DNA from 2 places in the Amycolatopsis sp. NPDC049159 genome. Region 2 is predicted to be linked to the other one. Evidence: riboswitches for the same ligand, from Rfam matches in the RefSeq annotation. Region 2 holds a riboswitch; the other holds the start of a gene.
What was found. Region 2 has a riboswitch for glycine ahead of gcvP (aminomethyl-transferring glycine dehydrogenase). Riboswitches for the same ligand answer to the same signal wherever they lie in the genome.
Positions count from the first base shown of each region.

Region 1: it holds a riboswitch for glycine, as region 2 does, so the genes downstream of both, gcvP (aminomethyl-transferring glycine dehydrogenase) here and gcvP (aminomethyl-transferring glycine dehydrogenase) in region 2, are expected to answer to the same signal.

Region 1 covers NZ_JBEZDL010000011.1:2,604-10,393, reverse strand. The annotation lists gene AB0B33_RS20935 (gamma-glutamyl-gamma-aminobutyrate hydrolase family protein) at 1-633, shown strand, start outside; gene AB0B33_RS20930 (aldehyde dehydrogenase family protein) at 630-1,994, shown strand; gene AB0B33_RS20925 (3-oxoacyl-ACP reductase) at 1,994-2,761, shown strand; gene AB0B33_RS20920 (hypothetical protein) at 2,758-2,964, opposite strand; gene AB0B33_RS20915 (helix-turn-helix transcriptional regulator) at 3,037-4,329, shown strand; glycine riboswitch at 4,528-4,626, shown strand; gene gcvP (aminomethyl-transferring glycine dehydrogenase) at 4,666-7,497, shown strand; gene gcvT (glycine cleavage system aminomethyltransferase GcvT) at 7,501-7,790, shown strand, end outside.
Region 2 covers NZ_JBEZDL010000006.1:310,594-318,383, forward strand. The annotation lists gene gcvH (glycine cleavage system protein GcvH) at 1-139, shown strand, start outside; gene garA (glycogen accumulation regulator GarA) at 277-747, shown strand; gene AB0B33_RS14295 (MerR family transcriptional regulator) at 744-1,490, shown strand; gene AB0B33_RS14300 (bifunctional nuclease family protein) at 1,716-2,189, shown strand; gene AB0B33_RS14305 (MerR family transcriptional regulator) at 2,231-2,626, shown strand; gene trxA (thioredoxin) at 2,638-2,982, shown strand; gene AB0B33_RS14315 (TetR/AcrR family transcriptional regulator) at 2,963-3,595, opposite strand; gene AB0B33_RS14320 (MerR family transcriptional regulator) at 3,874-4,452, shown strand; glycine riboswitch at 4,495-4,593, shown strand; gene gcvP (aminomethyl-transferring glycine dehydrogenase) at 4,765-7,641, shown strand; gene AB0B33_RS14330 (helix-turn-helix transcriptional regulator) at 7,676-7,790, opposite strand, start outside.

The sequences.
Region 1 (7,790 bases), on a different contig from region 2:
GAAGCCGCGCTGCTGCACCGGGTCTACGTCGACTGCGTCGTCGCGGCCGGCGGCATCCCGGTGCTGCTGCCGCCGGTGTCCGGCGCGCACGACCGGCTCGTGTCCACTGTGGACGGGCTGGTGCTGACCGGCGGCGCCGACGTCGAGCCGGCACGCTACGGCCAGGAGCCGCACCCCACCACCTACACCCGGCCGAACCGGGACGCCTTCGAGTTCGGCCTGTTCGCGGCCGCGCGGAAGGCCGGGAAGCCGGTGCTCGGCGTGTGCCGCGGCCTGCAGGTGATGAGCGTCGCCCTCGGGGGATCGCTGGTCCAGCACCTGCCGGACGCGCGGGGGACCACCGAGCACCAGCCCGCGCCCGCGACGTTCGGCCGGGGCACCGTCACCCTGGCCGAGGGGAGCCGGGCGGCGGCGATCCTGGGGTCGGAGACCAAGACGTTGTGCTACCACCACCAGGCGATCGACCGGCTCGGCGCCGGCCTCGAACCGGTCGGCTGGGCCGCCGACGGCACGATCGAGGCCGCCGAGATCCCGGGCGAATTCGCGCTGGGCGTGCAGTGGCACCCCGAGCAGGACAGCGACGACGTCCGGCTGTTCGCCGCGCTCGTCGACGCGACCGAGGAGAACCGATGAGCACCTTCGACGTCCTGAACCCCGCCACCGAGGAGGTGGTGCGGACCATCCCGCTGACCAGCGCGGAGGAGACCGACGCGGCGATCGCCCGCGCGCAGGCGGCGTTCCCGGCCTGGCGCGACGTCACCCCCGGCGACCGCGCGCGGCTGCTGCGCCGCTTCGCCGACGCCGTCGAGGGCGACCTCGAGAACCTCGCGCGGCTCGAGGTCGAGAACTCCGGGCACACCATCGGCAACGCGCGCTGGGAAGCGGGCAACGTCCGCGATGTCCTCAACTACTACTCCGCCGCCCCGGAACGCCTGATCGGCAAGCAGATCCCGGTGCCGGGCGGCATCAACGTCACCTTCCAGGAACCCCTGGGCGTCGTCGGCGTGATCGTGCCGTGGAACTTCCCGATGCCGATCGCGGGCTGGGGTTTCGCGCCCGCGCTCGCCGCCGGCAACACCGTCGTCCTCAAGCCCGCCGAGCTGACGCCGCTCACGGCGATCCGGCTGGGCGAGCTGGCGCGCGAGGCGGGCATCCCCGACGACGTCTTCCAGGTGCTGCCCGGCAAGGGATCCGTGGTCGGGCAGCGGTTCGTCGACCACCCGGGCGTGCGCAAGGTCGTCTTCACCGGCTCCACCGAGGTCGGCAAGCAGATCATGGCCGGCTGCGCGGCCCGGGTGAAGCGCGTGACGCTGGAGCTGGGCGGCAAGAACGCGAACATCGTCTTCGCCGACTCCGACCTGGAGAAGGCCGCCGCGACCGCGCCCTACGGCGTCTTCGACAACGCGGGCCAGGACTGCTGCGCCCGCTCGCTGATCCTGGTGCAGGCGAGCGCGTACGACCGGTTCATGGAGCTGCTGGAACCCGCCGTGCACGGCGTCGTGGTCGGCGACCCCGGCGACGAGAAGACCGAGATGGGGCCGCTGATCTCGGCCGCGCACCGGGAGAAGGTCGCTTCCTACGTGCCCGGCGACGCACCGGTCGCCTTCCGCGGCACCGCGCCGTCGGGGGCGGGCTTCTGGTTCCCCCCGACCGTCCTCACCCCGCCCGACCTGCGGCACCCGGCCGCGGCGGAGGAGGTGTTCGGCCCGGTCGTCGCCGTCGTGCCGTTCGCCGAAGAGGCCGACGCGATCCGCATGGCGAACGCCACCGAGTACGGCCTTTCGGGGTCGATCTGGACCCGGGACGCCGGGCGCGCGTTCCGGGTGGCGCGCGGCGTCGAAGCCGGCAACCTCTCGGTCAACTCGCACTCTTCGGTGCGCTACTGGACGCCGTTCGGCGGGTTCAAGCAGTCCGGCCTCGGCCGTGAACTGGGCCCCGACGCCGCGGCGGCGTTCACCGAAACCAAGAACGTCTTTCTCAGCACGGAGGAGTAATGGTCCAGCGATTCGAAGGCCGCGTGGCGGTCATCACCGGCGGCGCGAGCGGCATCGGGCTGGCTTCGGCCCGCCGCCTGGCGAGCGAAGGGGCGAAGGTCGTCATCGCGGACCTGACCCCGGCCGTCGGCAAGGCGGTCGCCGACGAGATCGGCGGCGCGTTCATCCAGGCCGACGTCACCGACGCCGAGCAGGTCGAGAACCTGTTCCACAGCACGGTCGAGCAGTTCGGCTCGGTCGACGTCGCGTTCAACAACGCCGGGATTTCGCCGCCCGAGGACGACTCCATCCTGACCACCGGCATCGAGGCGTGGGAACGCGTGCAGCGCGTCAACCTGACGTCGGTGTACCTGTGCTGCAAGGCCGTCCTGCCGCACATGCAGCGCCAGGGCCGCGGTTCCATCGTCAACACCGCGTCGTTCGTCGCGGTGATGGGCGCGGCGACGTCGCAGATCTCCTACACCGCGTCCAAGGGCGGGGTGCTCGCGATGAGCCGTGAGCTGGGCATCCAGTTCGCGCGCGAGAACATCCGTGTCAACGCGCTGTGCCCGGGGCCGGTGAACACCCCGCTGCTCAAGGAGCTGTTCGCGAAGGACCCGGAACGCGCGGCACGGCGGCTGGTGCACGTCCCGGTCGGCCGGTTCGCCGAGCCGGAGGAGATCGCGGCGGCGGTGGCGTTCCTCGCCAGCGACGACGCCAGCTTCATCACGGCGTCGCAGTTCCTGGTCGACGGCGGCATCTCCGGCGCGTACGTCACCCCGCTCTAACGGCGCGTCTTCGCCCCGGGTTTCCGCACGCCGTGCACCTCCCGCAGGTACTTCCAGGCCGCGTTGAGGGTCTTGCGCTCTTCGGAGATCTGGCGTTCGCGCCGCCGCAGGATGCGGGTGGCGATCTCGGCGGCGAGGAACGCCCCGGCGGCGAAGGTCAGCGTGCCGACGATCAGGACGAGGGCGATCACGGTGGTGGTCATGGTGACCAGCGTCGAGCCGGCGTGGGCGATTCGTCCCCGCGCAAAGCTAGCGGGTTTCGTTAGCTTTGTGAGGTGACGCACTGGCGCGCCGACGAGTGGGCGGAAGCGGTCCGGGCCGGGATCCGCTCCCGGGGCCTCTCCCTGGACGAGGCCGCCAGGCGCATCGGCGTTCCGACGTCGACCCTGCGCAGCTGGATCGAGCACCGGCACGCGCCGAAGGTGACCGTCTTCGACCACTGGGCGCAGCTCGCCGAGGTGACCGGGCTCGGGGAGGCCGAGCTGCTGCGCGTCGCCGGGGTGCTGCCCGACTCGCTCGCTTCGCCGGTGCACGTCGCCCAAGCCGCGAAGGCGTTGCGGGAAGGCATCGACCAGGCCGGGCAGTTCCTCCGGCAGGCCACCGCGCTCGTCTACTCCTCGCCCGGCACGCAGGTGGCCAACCTCATCGCCGCGTCGCCGATCGACTGGGAGATGCGGATCCGCTCGGCCACCCGCGGCGACGAGGTCCGCGTCACCTACCACCACTACGTCGGGGTCGTGCCGCCGCGGGACTTCCCGCACGACGACGCCGAGGCTCGCCGGATCCTCGAGCACGAGGTCCTCGGCGAGCTGTGGCGGCCGCTCGGGCTCTACTGGCGGGTCGCCGAGGTGCACGACTGGCACGAGCCGCCGCGGCTGGTCATCCAGGTGCCGGAGCAGGAGGCGACGCGCCCGCCCGTGCCGTCGCCGGTCGTCGCGGCGCCGCCGGTCGTGGTGCTGTCGCCGATCTGGGGGTACGGCGAGCTGCTGGCGTCGCTGGTCGCCGACGGGCTCGGGTTCGGCAACGTCGACTTCCGCTACTTCGGCCTCCCGGACACGATGGCCGACCGCGTCCGCACCACCGCCCGCGAGCTGGCCGGGCCCGCGCCGCGGCTGGTGCACTCGGTGCCGCCGATCATGCTGCTGCACGGCCTGGCCGTGCCCGACCTGACCGGCCGTCTCCCGGTGGTGGTCCGCTACGGGCCTCGCATGCGCGCGCGGGCGGCGCGGATCTACCGGTCGGCGCTGCTCGAAGCAGGGTTCGACGACCCCCTCGACGGCGCCCGCGCGATCGAGGAGGCGATCGCGGTCCCGCCCGGCTGCCCGTACTACGAGGTGACGCTGGCCGACGAGGACGTCTTCGACGGCGACCGCCCCTCGCTGGACCGGCTCAACGACGCGGTGGCCTGGCACGCCGAGCAGATCGTGGAGCAGGTCCTGCTGGGTGCGGGTCACCCGCCGGTCCCGCTCGGCGGGCCGCTCAAGCGGCTGGTCCTGCCCTCGGGCCGGGTCCGCCGCCCGCCCGCGCTCGCCGGCGGGGTCGTGCGCCGGGTCGACGGCGAGCCCTGACCGCTGGTCGGGGTGGGGTCGAGGATCACTGTGGCGTTGGCCGGGTTGTGTAGACGCCCGCCGGAACCGCCGGGTACCGTAACCGCCACAACTGCAGATCGGGCCGTTGAGCCGAGGCGGGAGAGCCCTCACGAAGTCGGTGGGGCACCGAAGGAGCAAACTCCCCGGAATCTCTCAGGTACCTGCTACCGCTTCGCGCGAGGCCACTCTGGAAAGCAGGCGCACCCGCGCCTCACCCAAGGTGAAAGCCGCTTCACACGCGGTGAAACTCTCAGGTGCCATGACAGAGGGGGAGTTCCCAGCGCACCGTTGTGTGCCCGGCCCGAGGAGCTCCCGATCACCTCCACGCAGTTCGACGCCCGCCACATCGGCCCGTCCGAGGCCGAGCGCGCGAAAATGCTGGCCGAATGCGGCTACAGCAGCCTGGACGCCCTCGTCGGCGCCGCCGTCCCGAGCGCGATCCGCGCGACGAAGGAACTCAGCCTCCCGCCCGCCGCGTCCGAAGAGGAAGCCACCGCGGAGCTGCGCGCGCTCGCCGCGCGCAACCGGCCGATGACGCAGATGATCGGTCTCGGCTACTCCGACACCGTCACCCCCGGCGTCATCCGCCGCAACGTCCTCGAGAACCCCGCCTGGTACACCGCGTACACGCCCTACCAGCCGGAGATCTCGCAGGGCCGGCTCGAAGCCCTCCTCAACTTCCAGACCATGGTCGCCGACCTGACCGGCCTGGCCACCGCGAACGCGTCCCTGCTGGACGAGTCGACCGCCGTCGCCGAGGCCGTCACGCTGATGCGCCGCGCGTCCAAGTCGAAGTCCAACAGGGTCGTGCTCGACGCCGAGTGCCTGCCGCAGACCATCGCCGTCGTGCGCACCCGGGTCGAGGCGCTGGGCATCGAGGTCGAGGTCCGCGACCTGCTCACCGGCCTGCCGGACGACTTCTTCGGCGTCGTCGCCCAGTACCCCGGCGCGTCCGGCGTGCTGCGCGGCCGCGGCTTCTACCACGCGATTTCCGAATCGGCGAAGGCCGCGGGTGCGCTGTTCACCGTCGCCGCCGACCTCCTCGCCCTGACGCTGGTCACCGCGCCCGGCGAGTTCGGCGCCGACGTCGCCGCCGGTTCGACGCAGCGCTTCGGCGTCCCGCTCGGCTACGGCGGCCCGCACGCCGGGTACATGTCCGTGCGCGCCGGCCTCGAGCGCTCGCTGCCCGGGCGGCTGGTCGGCGTCTCGGTCGACGCCGACGGCAACTCCGCCTACCGCCTCGCGCTGCAGACCCGTGAGCAGCACATCCGCCGTGAGAAGGCGACGTCCAACATCTGCACCGCGCAGGTCCTCCCGGCCGTGCTGGCCGCGATGTACGCGGTCTACCACGGCCCGGACGGCCTGAAGAAGATCGCCCGGCGCGTCCACGGCCTCGCCGCGGGCTTCGCCGCAGCCCTCCGCAAGACCGGCGTCGAGGTCGTCCACGAGTCCTTCTTCGACACCGTCGTCGCGCACGTCCCCGGCCAGGCCGCCGAGGTCCACGCGGCCGCTCGTGAAGCCGGCATCAACCTCGGGCACGTCGACGCCGACCACGTCCGCGTCGCCTTCGACGAGGTCAGCACCCCCGCGATCGCCGCGCAGGTCCTGAAGGCGTTCGGCGTCGAGTCCGACCTCGAAGACGGCGTCGCACTGCCCAACGGCCTGGCCCGCGAGAGCGGCTTCATGGGCCACGAGGTCTTCGGCACCCACCGCTCCGAGACGGCGATGCTGCGCTACCTGCGCAAGCTGTCCGATCTGGACTACGCGCTCGACCGCGGCATGATCCCGCTCGGCTCCTGCACGATGAAGCTCAACGCCACCACCGAGATGGAGCCGATCAGCTGGCGCGAGTTCGCCGGCATCCACCCGTTCGCGCCGGCCGAAGACGCCGAGGGCTACCACACGCTCGTGGGGCAGTTCGCGGAGTGGCTGGCTGAGGTCACCGGCTACGACAAGGTGTCCCTGCAGCCCAACGCGGGCAGCCAGGGCGAGCTGGCCGGGCTCCTCGCGATCCGCGCGTACCACCGCGCGAACGGCGACGACGCCCGTGACGTCTGCCTGATCCCGTCGTCCGCGCACGGAACCAACGCCGCGTCCGCGGTGCTCGCCGGGATGCGCGTGGTCGTCGTGAAGTGCACCGACGAGGGCAACGTCGACCTGGCCGACCTGCGGGCCAAGGTGGACGCGCACCGGGACACGCTCGCCGCGATCATGGTCACCTACCCGTCCACGCACGGCGTCTACGAGCACGACATCGACGAGCTGGCCAAGATCGTCCACGACGGCGGCGGCCAGGTGTACGTGGACGGCGCGAACCTCAACGCCCTGCTGGGCCTGGCCAAGCCGGGCGAGTTCGGCGGCGACGTCTCGCACCTGAACCTGCACAAGACCTTCTGCATCCCGCACGGCGGTGGCGGCCCCGGCGTCGGCCCGGTCGCGGTGCGCGCGCACCTCGCGCCGTACCTGCCGAACCACCCGCTGCTGGACCAGGCCGGTCCCGAGACCGGCGTCGGCCCGATCAGCGGCGCGCCCTACGGCTCGGCGTCGATCCTGCCGATCTCCTGGGCCTACGTCCGGATGATGGGTGCGCCCGGCCTGACCGCCGCGACGAAGGTCGCCGTGCTGGCCGCGAACTACGTCGCTTCGCGCCTGGCCCCGCACTACCCGGTGCTCTACACGGGCCAGGACGGCCTGGTCGCGCACGAGTGCATCCTCGACCTGCGCCAGCTCACCAAGGAGACCGGCGTGACGGTCGACGACGTCGCGAAGCGGCTCATCGACTACGGCTTCCACGCGCCGACCATGTCGTTCCCGGTCGCCGGCACGCTGATGGTCGAGCCGACCGAGTCCGAGGACCTCGGCGAGATCGACCGGTTCATCGCCGCGATGATCGCCATCCGCGCGGAGATCGACGAGGTCGCCGCCGGTCGCTGGAGCGCCGAGGAGTCGCCGCTGCGGGGCGCCCCGCACACCGCCGAGACGCTGGTGGGGGAGTGGGACAAGGCGTACGACCGCGAGCTGGCCGTGTACCCGGCCGGGGTGTCGCGCAAGAACAAGTACTGGCCCCCGGTGCGTCGCATCGACGGCGCCCGCGGCGACCGTAACCTCGTGTGCTCCTGCCCGCCCCTCAACGCTTACGAAGGCTGATCCGTGTCACGCGAAACTTCCCTGCACGGAGTCCACAAGGGACTCGGTGCGCTGTTCACCGACTTCGCCGGCTGGTCCATGCCGGTCCGCTACGCCAGCGAGCTGGCCGAGCACAAGGCCGTCCGCGAGGCGGCCGGCCTGTTCGACCTCTCGCACATGGCCGAAATCCACGTCACCGGGGCGCAGGCCGCCGACGTCCTGGACTTCGCGCTGGTCGGCAACCTGACCGGCGTCAAGCCCGGCCGCGCGCGGTACACGATGATCTGCGACGCCGACGGCGGCGTGCTCGACGA
Region 2 (7,790 bases):
CTCGGTCGCCGACTCGCCCGAGCTGATCAACAGCGACCCCTACGGCGAAGGCTGGCTGATCGAGATCCGGCTCGACGACCCGGCGGGTCTGGAAGCGCTGCTCGAAGCCGAGGCCTACGACGCCCTGACCAAGGGCTGAAGCCCGCTCCCACCCGGTCGGACCAGCGCTGCGCCGGTTCGGGGAGCCGGGGCTCGGAGAATCGATCAGACACGGTACGTTGGCAGCTACACGTTCTTGAGTACTAGGCAACACAGCATGTGTGGAGGAGAGCTCAGGTGAGCACGAACGACGGGCCCGGCGGCGTTCCCCCGGAGCAGTCTCCGGAGCGGACCTCTGTCTTCCGGGCCGACTTCCTGGCCGAAGTCGAAGGTCACGAGCCCGCCCCCGCCGCGGAGGCGCCCGTCCAGGGTGTCGACGCCCTCCCGGCGGGTTCGGCGCTGCTGGTCGTGAAGCGCGGGCCCAACGCGGGTTCGCGGTTCCTGCTCGACCGCGACACCACCAGCGCCGGGCGGCACCCGGACAGCGACATCTTCCTGGACGACGTCACGGTCTCCCGCCGGCACGCCGAATTCCGGCGTGAGGGCGGCGAGTTCGTCGTCATCGACGTCGGCAGCCTCAACGGCACCTACGTCAACCGCGAGCCGGTCGACCAGGCCGTTCTCGCCGGGGGCGACGAAGTGCAGATCGGGAAGTTCCGCCTGGTCTTCCTGACCGGCCCGGGGCACGGGGGCCAGGGGGCGCAGTGACGGCGGCCGGACGGCCACAACGCGACGGGTTGAGCATCGGGGCCGTTCTCGCGCAGCTGCGCGGCGACTTCCCCGATGTCACCATCTCCAAGATCCGGTTCCTCGAAGCGGAAGGCCTGGTCACCCCGGGCCGGACGCCTTCGGGCTACCGGCAGTTCGCCGCGGCGGACGTGGAGCGTCTCAGGTTCGTCCTGGCCGCCCAGCGGGACCACTACCTCCCGTTGAAGGTCATCAAGGAACAGCTGGACGCGGCGGACTCGGGTGCCGGGCCCGTCGCGGACCTGCCCCGCCCGCCGCGCCGGCTGGTGCCGATCGACGCACCGGCCGAGAACGTCGGCCTGCCCGTGGCGGACGACTTCACCGCGGGCAGGGAGCTGCGCCTGACCCAGGAGGAACTCCTGGAGCAGGCGGGCATCGACGCCGCCGCGCTGGCCGAGCTGCAGCAGTACGGCCTGGTCCGGCCCGGTCCCGCCGGGTTCTTCGACCCGGACGCGGTGCTGGTGGCGCGGACGGTGCGGGCGATGACCGAATTCGGTATCGAGCCGAGACACCTGCGTGCCTTTCGCGCCGCGGCCGACCGCGAGGTCGGGTTGCTGGAGCAGATCGTGACCCCGGTGTACCGGCATCGTGACCCGGAGGCCAAATCGAGGGCCGACGAAGTGGTGCGCGAGCTGGCGGCACTGTCCGTGACGCTGCACACGCTCCTCGTCAAGGCCGGAATCCGTGGCGTCGCCGGGTGTTGATCACCATCGAGACCGCAACGGGGGAGTGAGATCCTCTTTGCGGTCCCATGTCAATGACTGAATGTTCGGCACCGCATGCCGTACCGTGAAGGCACGGGTTTGCGGCAGGCGAACCGAGAGAGTCCGGACAGCGAGCACAGCGCGCGGATGACGGGTAGCGTCGACAGTGGCGGCGCGAAGCCGTTCCACCGCTGAAGCCCGTGCACGAGAGGGAGGCGAAATCCGATGAGCGAGATGCGCGTCGTCGGGGTGCGGGTCGAGCTGCCCGCGAATCAGCCGATCTTGTTGCTGCGGGAAACCGAGGGCGAACGGTACCTGCCGATCTGGATCGGCTCGGTCGAAGCCACCGCCATCGCCTTGGAGCAGCAGGGAGTCCGCCCGGCCCGCCCGCTCACGCATGACCTGCTGAAAGAGGTCATCGGGGCGCTCGGCCGGGAACTCGAGCAGGTCGTCATCACCGACCTCAAGGAAGGCACGTTCTTCGCGGAACTGGTCTTCGACGGCGACATCCGGGTGTCCGCCCGGCCGAGCGACTCGGTCGCGCTGGCCCTGCGGATCGGGGTCCCCATCCACGCCGTGGACTCGGTGCTGGAAGAGGCCGGCCTGATCATCCCGGACGAGCAGGAGGACGAGGTCGAGAAGTTCCGCGAGTTCCTCGACTCCGTGTCGCCGGAAGACTTCCGCGGAGCGGACACCTGAGTACTTGCCTTGACGCGGACGTCAACGTCTAGCGTCGGGGTATGCGGATCGGAGAGCTTGCGCAGCGCACGGGTGTCACCACCCGTGCGCTGCGTTTTTACGAGGATCAGGGCCTCCTCGCGGCCCGTCGTTCGGCGAACGGCTACCGCGAATACGACGAGGACGACCTCCAGCTGGTCAAGGAGATCCAGACCCTGCAGACGGTCGGGCTGACCCTGGAGGAGACCCGGCCGTTCGTCGAGTGCCTGCGCAGCGGCCACGAAACCGGTGACTCCTGCGCGAATTCGATCGAGGTCTACCGCCGCAAGCTCGAAGAAGCCGACGCGCTCCTGGCCCGCCTCGGCGGCATCCGCGGCGAACTGGCCGCGAAGCTCGCCGGCGCGCTCGCCCGGCAAGCGCCCGACCCGTGTGTCGTGCCCGAATCCCCGCGCCCGTGAAGGAGACCGCCGTGTCCGAAGACGCCACCGTCAGTGCTGTCACCGATGCGACCTTCGCCGAGGTCCTCGGCAGCGACGTTCCCGTGCTCGTCGAGTTCTGGGCCACCTGGTGCGGCCCGTGCCGGATGGTCGGCCCGGTGCTGGCGCAGCTGGCCACCGAGCGGGCCGGCGGACTCGTCGTCCGCAAGATCAACGCGGACGAGAACCCCGAGACGACCCGGTCCTACCAGGTCATGTCGCTGCCGACCATGATGCTGTTCCGGAACGGCGAGCCGGTCGAGACGATCGTCGGCGCGTTCCCGAAGGCCCGCATCGAGGAGCGGCTCGACCGCGTGCTCAAGGCGCCGTCGCTTTGACGAAGGTGTCGGCCACCTCGCGGCCGTACTTCTCCAGGTCCAGTGCCGGGTCGGCGGCGTAGGCCGCGGCGACGCCGTCGATGGCCTGCGCGATCGACATCGCCATCACCTCGGGCGTGAACTCGCCGAACGCGCCTTCGGCCTGGCCCTGCTTGAGCTGGCGGGCCAGGCCGTGCACGCGCAGGTCGTCGACCAGCACCTTCGTCATCACCCAGCCGTCGACGTCGTCGGTGTTGGCGGCCAGCTCGGTCAGCACCCGGACGCATTCCGGGTACGTGCGCAGGAACGCTATCGACGTCTCGATGTGCGCCCGCAGGTAGCCGGGCCGGTCGGCGGGGTCGAGCCCGCCGCCGGTGCGCTCCTTCAGGTAGCCGTTCCTGGTCTCGACGACCGTGCTGAGCACGGCCTGCATCAGGCCGGCCTTGTTCGTGAAGTGGTAGGAGATCAGCCGGGTGCTGCTGAGCCCGGCCCGCTCCTTGATCTTGGCGAACGTGGTCCGGCGGTACCCGAGGTCGGCGAGGACGCCGATGGTCGCGCCGATGATCTGCGCGCGGCGTGCGGCCTCGGTGGGGCTGAGCCCCATCTCGGCCATGATGTCGGTGCTTACTTGCATGAGTAAAAAGTTACTCGGCTGAGTAAAACACGTCAAGGAGTTTGAACCGCCGCGCACGGGGTATAGCGAACGGCTCAAAGGCTCATCCGACCGTTGAGGCTTGCCGCGCGTCGCGTTGACCGGTGTTCTCCTGACGCTTACCGTCGAGAGAGGTAAATCGCCACGATGTGATTCACGGTCTGGGGCCGGATCGTGGCGGTTGATCTCCGGCGGGTCCCGCTCCTGGGACTCCCCGGCTGTCATTCGCCGGCCGTCCGGTCGGGCGAGGGGAGGCTTGCGTGGTCGAGGCTGGTTCCGAGAAGCAGCCTGTTGGGGTCGCGGGTGGCGAACAGGGTGAGCTGTTCCCCGACGACTCGCTGCCGGACGAGCTGGTGGGTTACCGCGGCCCGGCCGCGTGCCAGATCGCCGGGATCACCTACCGCCAGCTCGACTACTGGGCCCGGACGAAGCTGGTCGCACCCAGCATCCGCACGGCGCACGGCTCCGGCTCGCAGCGGCTGTACTCGTTCAAGGACATCCTGGTCCTCAAGGTCGTCAAGCGGCTGCTGGACACCGGGGTCTCGCTCCAGAACATCCGGGTCGCCGTCGACCACCTGCGCCTGCGCGGGGTCCGCGACCTGGCCAAGGTGACGCTGTTCTCCGACGGCACCACGGTCTACGAATGCACCTCGCCGGAGGAGATCGTCGACCTGCTCCAAGGCGGCCAGGGCGTCTTCGGCATCGCGGTCAGCGGCGCGATGCAGGAGATCAGCGGGACCATCCACGAATTCCCCGCCGAGCGCGCGGACGGCGGCGTCGTCGAGACGCACGAGCCGGACGAGCTCACCCAGCGCCGCAACGCACGCAAGACCGGTTGATCACCGCTGCGGCGGACGGAGTAAGGTTCTCCCTGCGGTCGACGAATCCGCGCGGGAGAGTCCGAGCCTCATATTGAGCTCGGCGCCGAAGGAGCAAGTCCTCCCCGGAACCTCTCAGGCACCCTGGACCGCGCGGACGAGACGCCTCTGGAAAGCGGGTCGTCAGGACACCACCTGATGGCCCCGCCGACGGTGCAAGCCCGGTTCAACCACGCGGGCGAAACTCTCAGGCGCCCCTCGGGGTACGGACAGAGTGGGGAGGGCCAGGACACCGTTGTCCCGGCCCCGCCCCGCCGTCCCCAGGAGGCCTTCGTGAATCCGTCACTCGCCTCCCTGGAGCAGGGGATCCCGTTCGCCGAGCGGCACCTCGGGCCGGGTCCGGCCCAGCTGCGCACGATCCTCGACGTCATCGGCGTCGCCTCCCTCGACGAACTCGCCGAACACGCCGTTCCCGAGTCGCTGCGCGCGTCCGCCGAGCCCCTCGAACTGCCGCCGGCGGCCTCCGAAGCCCAGGCGCTGGCCGAACTGCGCGAGCTGGCCGCCCGCAACCGGCCGACCGCCGCGATGATCGGGCTCGGCTACCACGACACCGTGACCCCGCCCGTGATCCGGCGGAACGTCCTCGAGAACCCGGCCTGGTACACCGCCTACACGCCCTACCAGCCGGAGATTTCCCAAGGGCGGCTCGAAGCGCTGCTCAACTTCCAGACCATGGTCGCGGACCTGACCGCGCTCCCGGTCGCGAACGCCTCCCTGCTCGACGAAGCCACCGCGGCCGCCGAAGCGATGACGCTCGTGCGCCGGGCCGGCCGGGCGAAGTCGAACCGGTTCGTCGTCGACCAGGACACCCTGCCGCAGACCCTCGCCGTGCTGCGGACGCGAGCCGAGCCGCTGGGGATCGAACTGGTCGTGGAAGACCTGTCGCAGGGACTCACCGGGCTGGGGCTCGGCGGCGACTTCTTCGGCGTGCTGCTGGCCTACCCCGGCGCGTCGGGGGCCGTGCACGAGCTCGACCTGACCATCGCGGAAGCCAAGAAGCGCGGCGCCGCGGTGGTCGTCGCGGCCGACCCCCTCGCCTTGACGCTGCTGCGGCCGCCCGGCGAGCTCGGCGCCGACGTCGCCGTCGGGTCGACGCAGCGCTTCGGCGTCCCGCTCGGCTTCGGCGGCCCGCACGCCGCTTATCTCGCGGTGCGAAAGGGCTTGGAGCGGCAGCTGCCCGGGCGCCTGGTCGGGGTCGCGAAGGACGCCGGCGGCGCGCCCGCGTACCGGCTCGCGCTGCAGACGCGCGAGCAGCACATCCGCCGCGAGAAGGCGACCTCGAACATCTGCACCGCGCAGGTCCTGCTGGCGGTGATGGCGTCGATGTACGCCGTGTACCACGGCCCCGACGGCCTGCGCGCGATCGCGTTGCGGGCCCACCGGATGGCGACCGTGCTGGCCGCCGGCCTGGCCGAAGGCGGGGTCGAGGTCGTGCACGGCGAGTTCTTCGACACCGTGACGGTGGCGGTGCCCGGCCGGGCGGACGCGGTCGTCGCGGCGGCCCGCGACCTCGGCGTCACCCTGCGCCGGATCGACGGCGACCACGTCGGCGTCGCCTGCGACGAAACGACCACCCGCGAGCGGCTTTCGTTCGTGTGGAAGGCGTTCGGCGTCTCGGTGTCCGATGTGGACGGCCTGGACGCGGACACGGCCGACGCGCTCCCGGCCCCGCTGCGGCGCACGAGCGCGTTCCTCACCCACCCGGTGTTCCACGAGCACCGGTCGGAAACGGCGATGCTGCGGTACCTGCGCCGGCTGTCCGATCAGGACTACGCGCTCGACCGCGGCATGATCCCGCTCGGCTCGTGCACGATGAAGCTCAACGCCACCGCGGAGATGGAACCGGTCACCTGGCCGGAGTTCGCCGGGCTGCACCCGTTCGCGCCCGCCGAGGACGCCGCCGGCCTCCTCGAGGTCGTCGCCGACCTGGGTGCCTGGCTCGCGCGGATCACCGGCTACGACGCGGTTTCGCTGCAGCCGAACGCCGGGAGCCAGGGCGAGTTCGCCGGCCTGCTGGCGATCCGCGCCTACCACCGCTCGCGCGGCGAGGACGCGCGAGACGTCTGCCTGATCCCGGCCAGCGCGCACGGCACGAACGCGGCGAGTGCCGTGATGGCGGGTATGCGGGTGGTCGTCGTCCGCTGCGACGACGACGGAAACATCGACCTCGCGCACCTCAAGTCCACTGTGGACAAGCACCGGGGCGACCTGGCGGCCATCATGCTGACCTACCCGTCGACGCACGGGGTGTACGAGGACACCGTCGGCGAGGTGTGCGCGGCGGTGCACGACGCGGGCGGGCAGGTGTACGTCGACGGCGCCAACCTGAACGCGCTGATCGGCGTCGCCCAGTACGGCCGGTTCGGCGCCGACGTCTCGCACCTGAACCTGCACAAGACCTTCTGCATCCCGCACGGCGGCGGCGGTCCCGGCGTCGGCCCGATCGGCGTGCGCGCGCACCTGGCGCCGTTCCTGCCGAACCACCCGCTGCAGCCGGCGGCCGGGCCCGGGTCCGGCGTCGGCCCGGTCAGCGCGGCGCCGTGGGGGAGCGCGTCGATCCTGCCGATCTCGTGGGCCTACGTCCGGATGATGGGTGCCGAGGGCCTGCGCCGGGCGACGCTCGTGGCGGTCGCCAACGCCAACTACATCGCCCGCCGGCTCGGTGAGCACTACCCGGTGCTGTACGCGGGCCGCTCGGGTTTCGTGGCCCACGAATGCATCCTGGACCTGCGGCCGCTGACGAAGGCCACGGGCGTGACCGTGGACGACGTCGCGAAGCGGCTGGCGGACTACGGGCTGCACGCGCCGACGATGTCGTTCCCGGTCGCGGGCACGCTGATGGTCGAGCCGACCGAAAGCGAGGACCTGGCCGAGCTGGACCGCTTCTGCGCGGCGATGATCGCGATCCGCGCGGAGATCGACCGCGTGGCGTCGGGGGAGTGGCCGCTGGCGGAGTCCCCGCTGCGGCTGGCCCCGCACACGGCGGGCTGCCTGGCCGGCGACTGGAACCGCCGCTACAGCCGCGAGACGGCGGCGTTCCCGGCGGGCCGGACGGCGGCGAAGATCTGGCCCCCGGTCCGCCGCATCGACGGCGCCTCCGGCGACCGCAACCTGGTCTGCTCCTGCCCGCCCCCGGAAGCCTTCGCCTGAGTGGTCGTGAGTGCGTAACAGTGTTCTGACACTGTTACGCACTCACGACCCCGGTACCGGACAGGTGGAGCAGCAGCTCGGCGCGGCTGGTGAGGCCGAGCTTGCGGTAGATCTGCTGCAGGTGCTTCTGGACCGTCCGCGGGCTGATG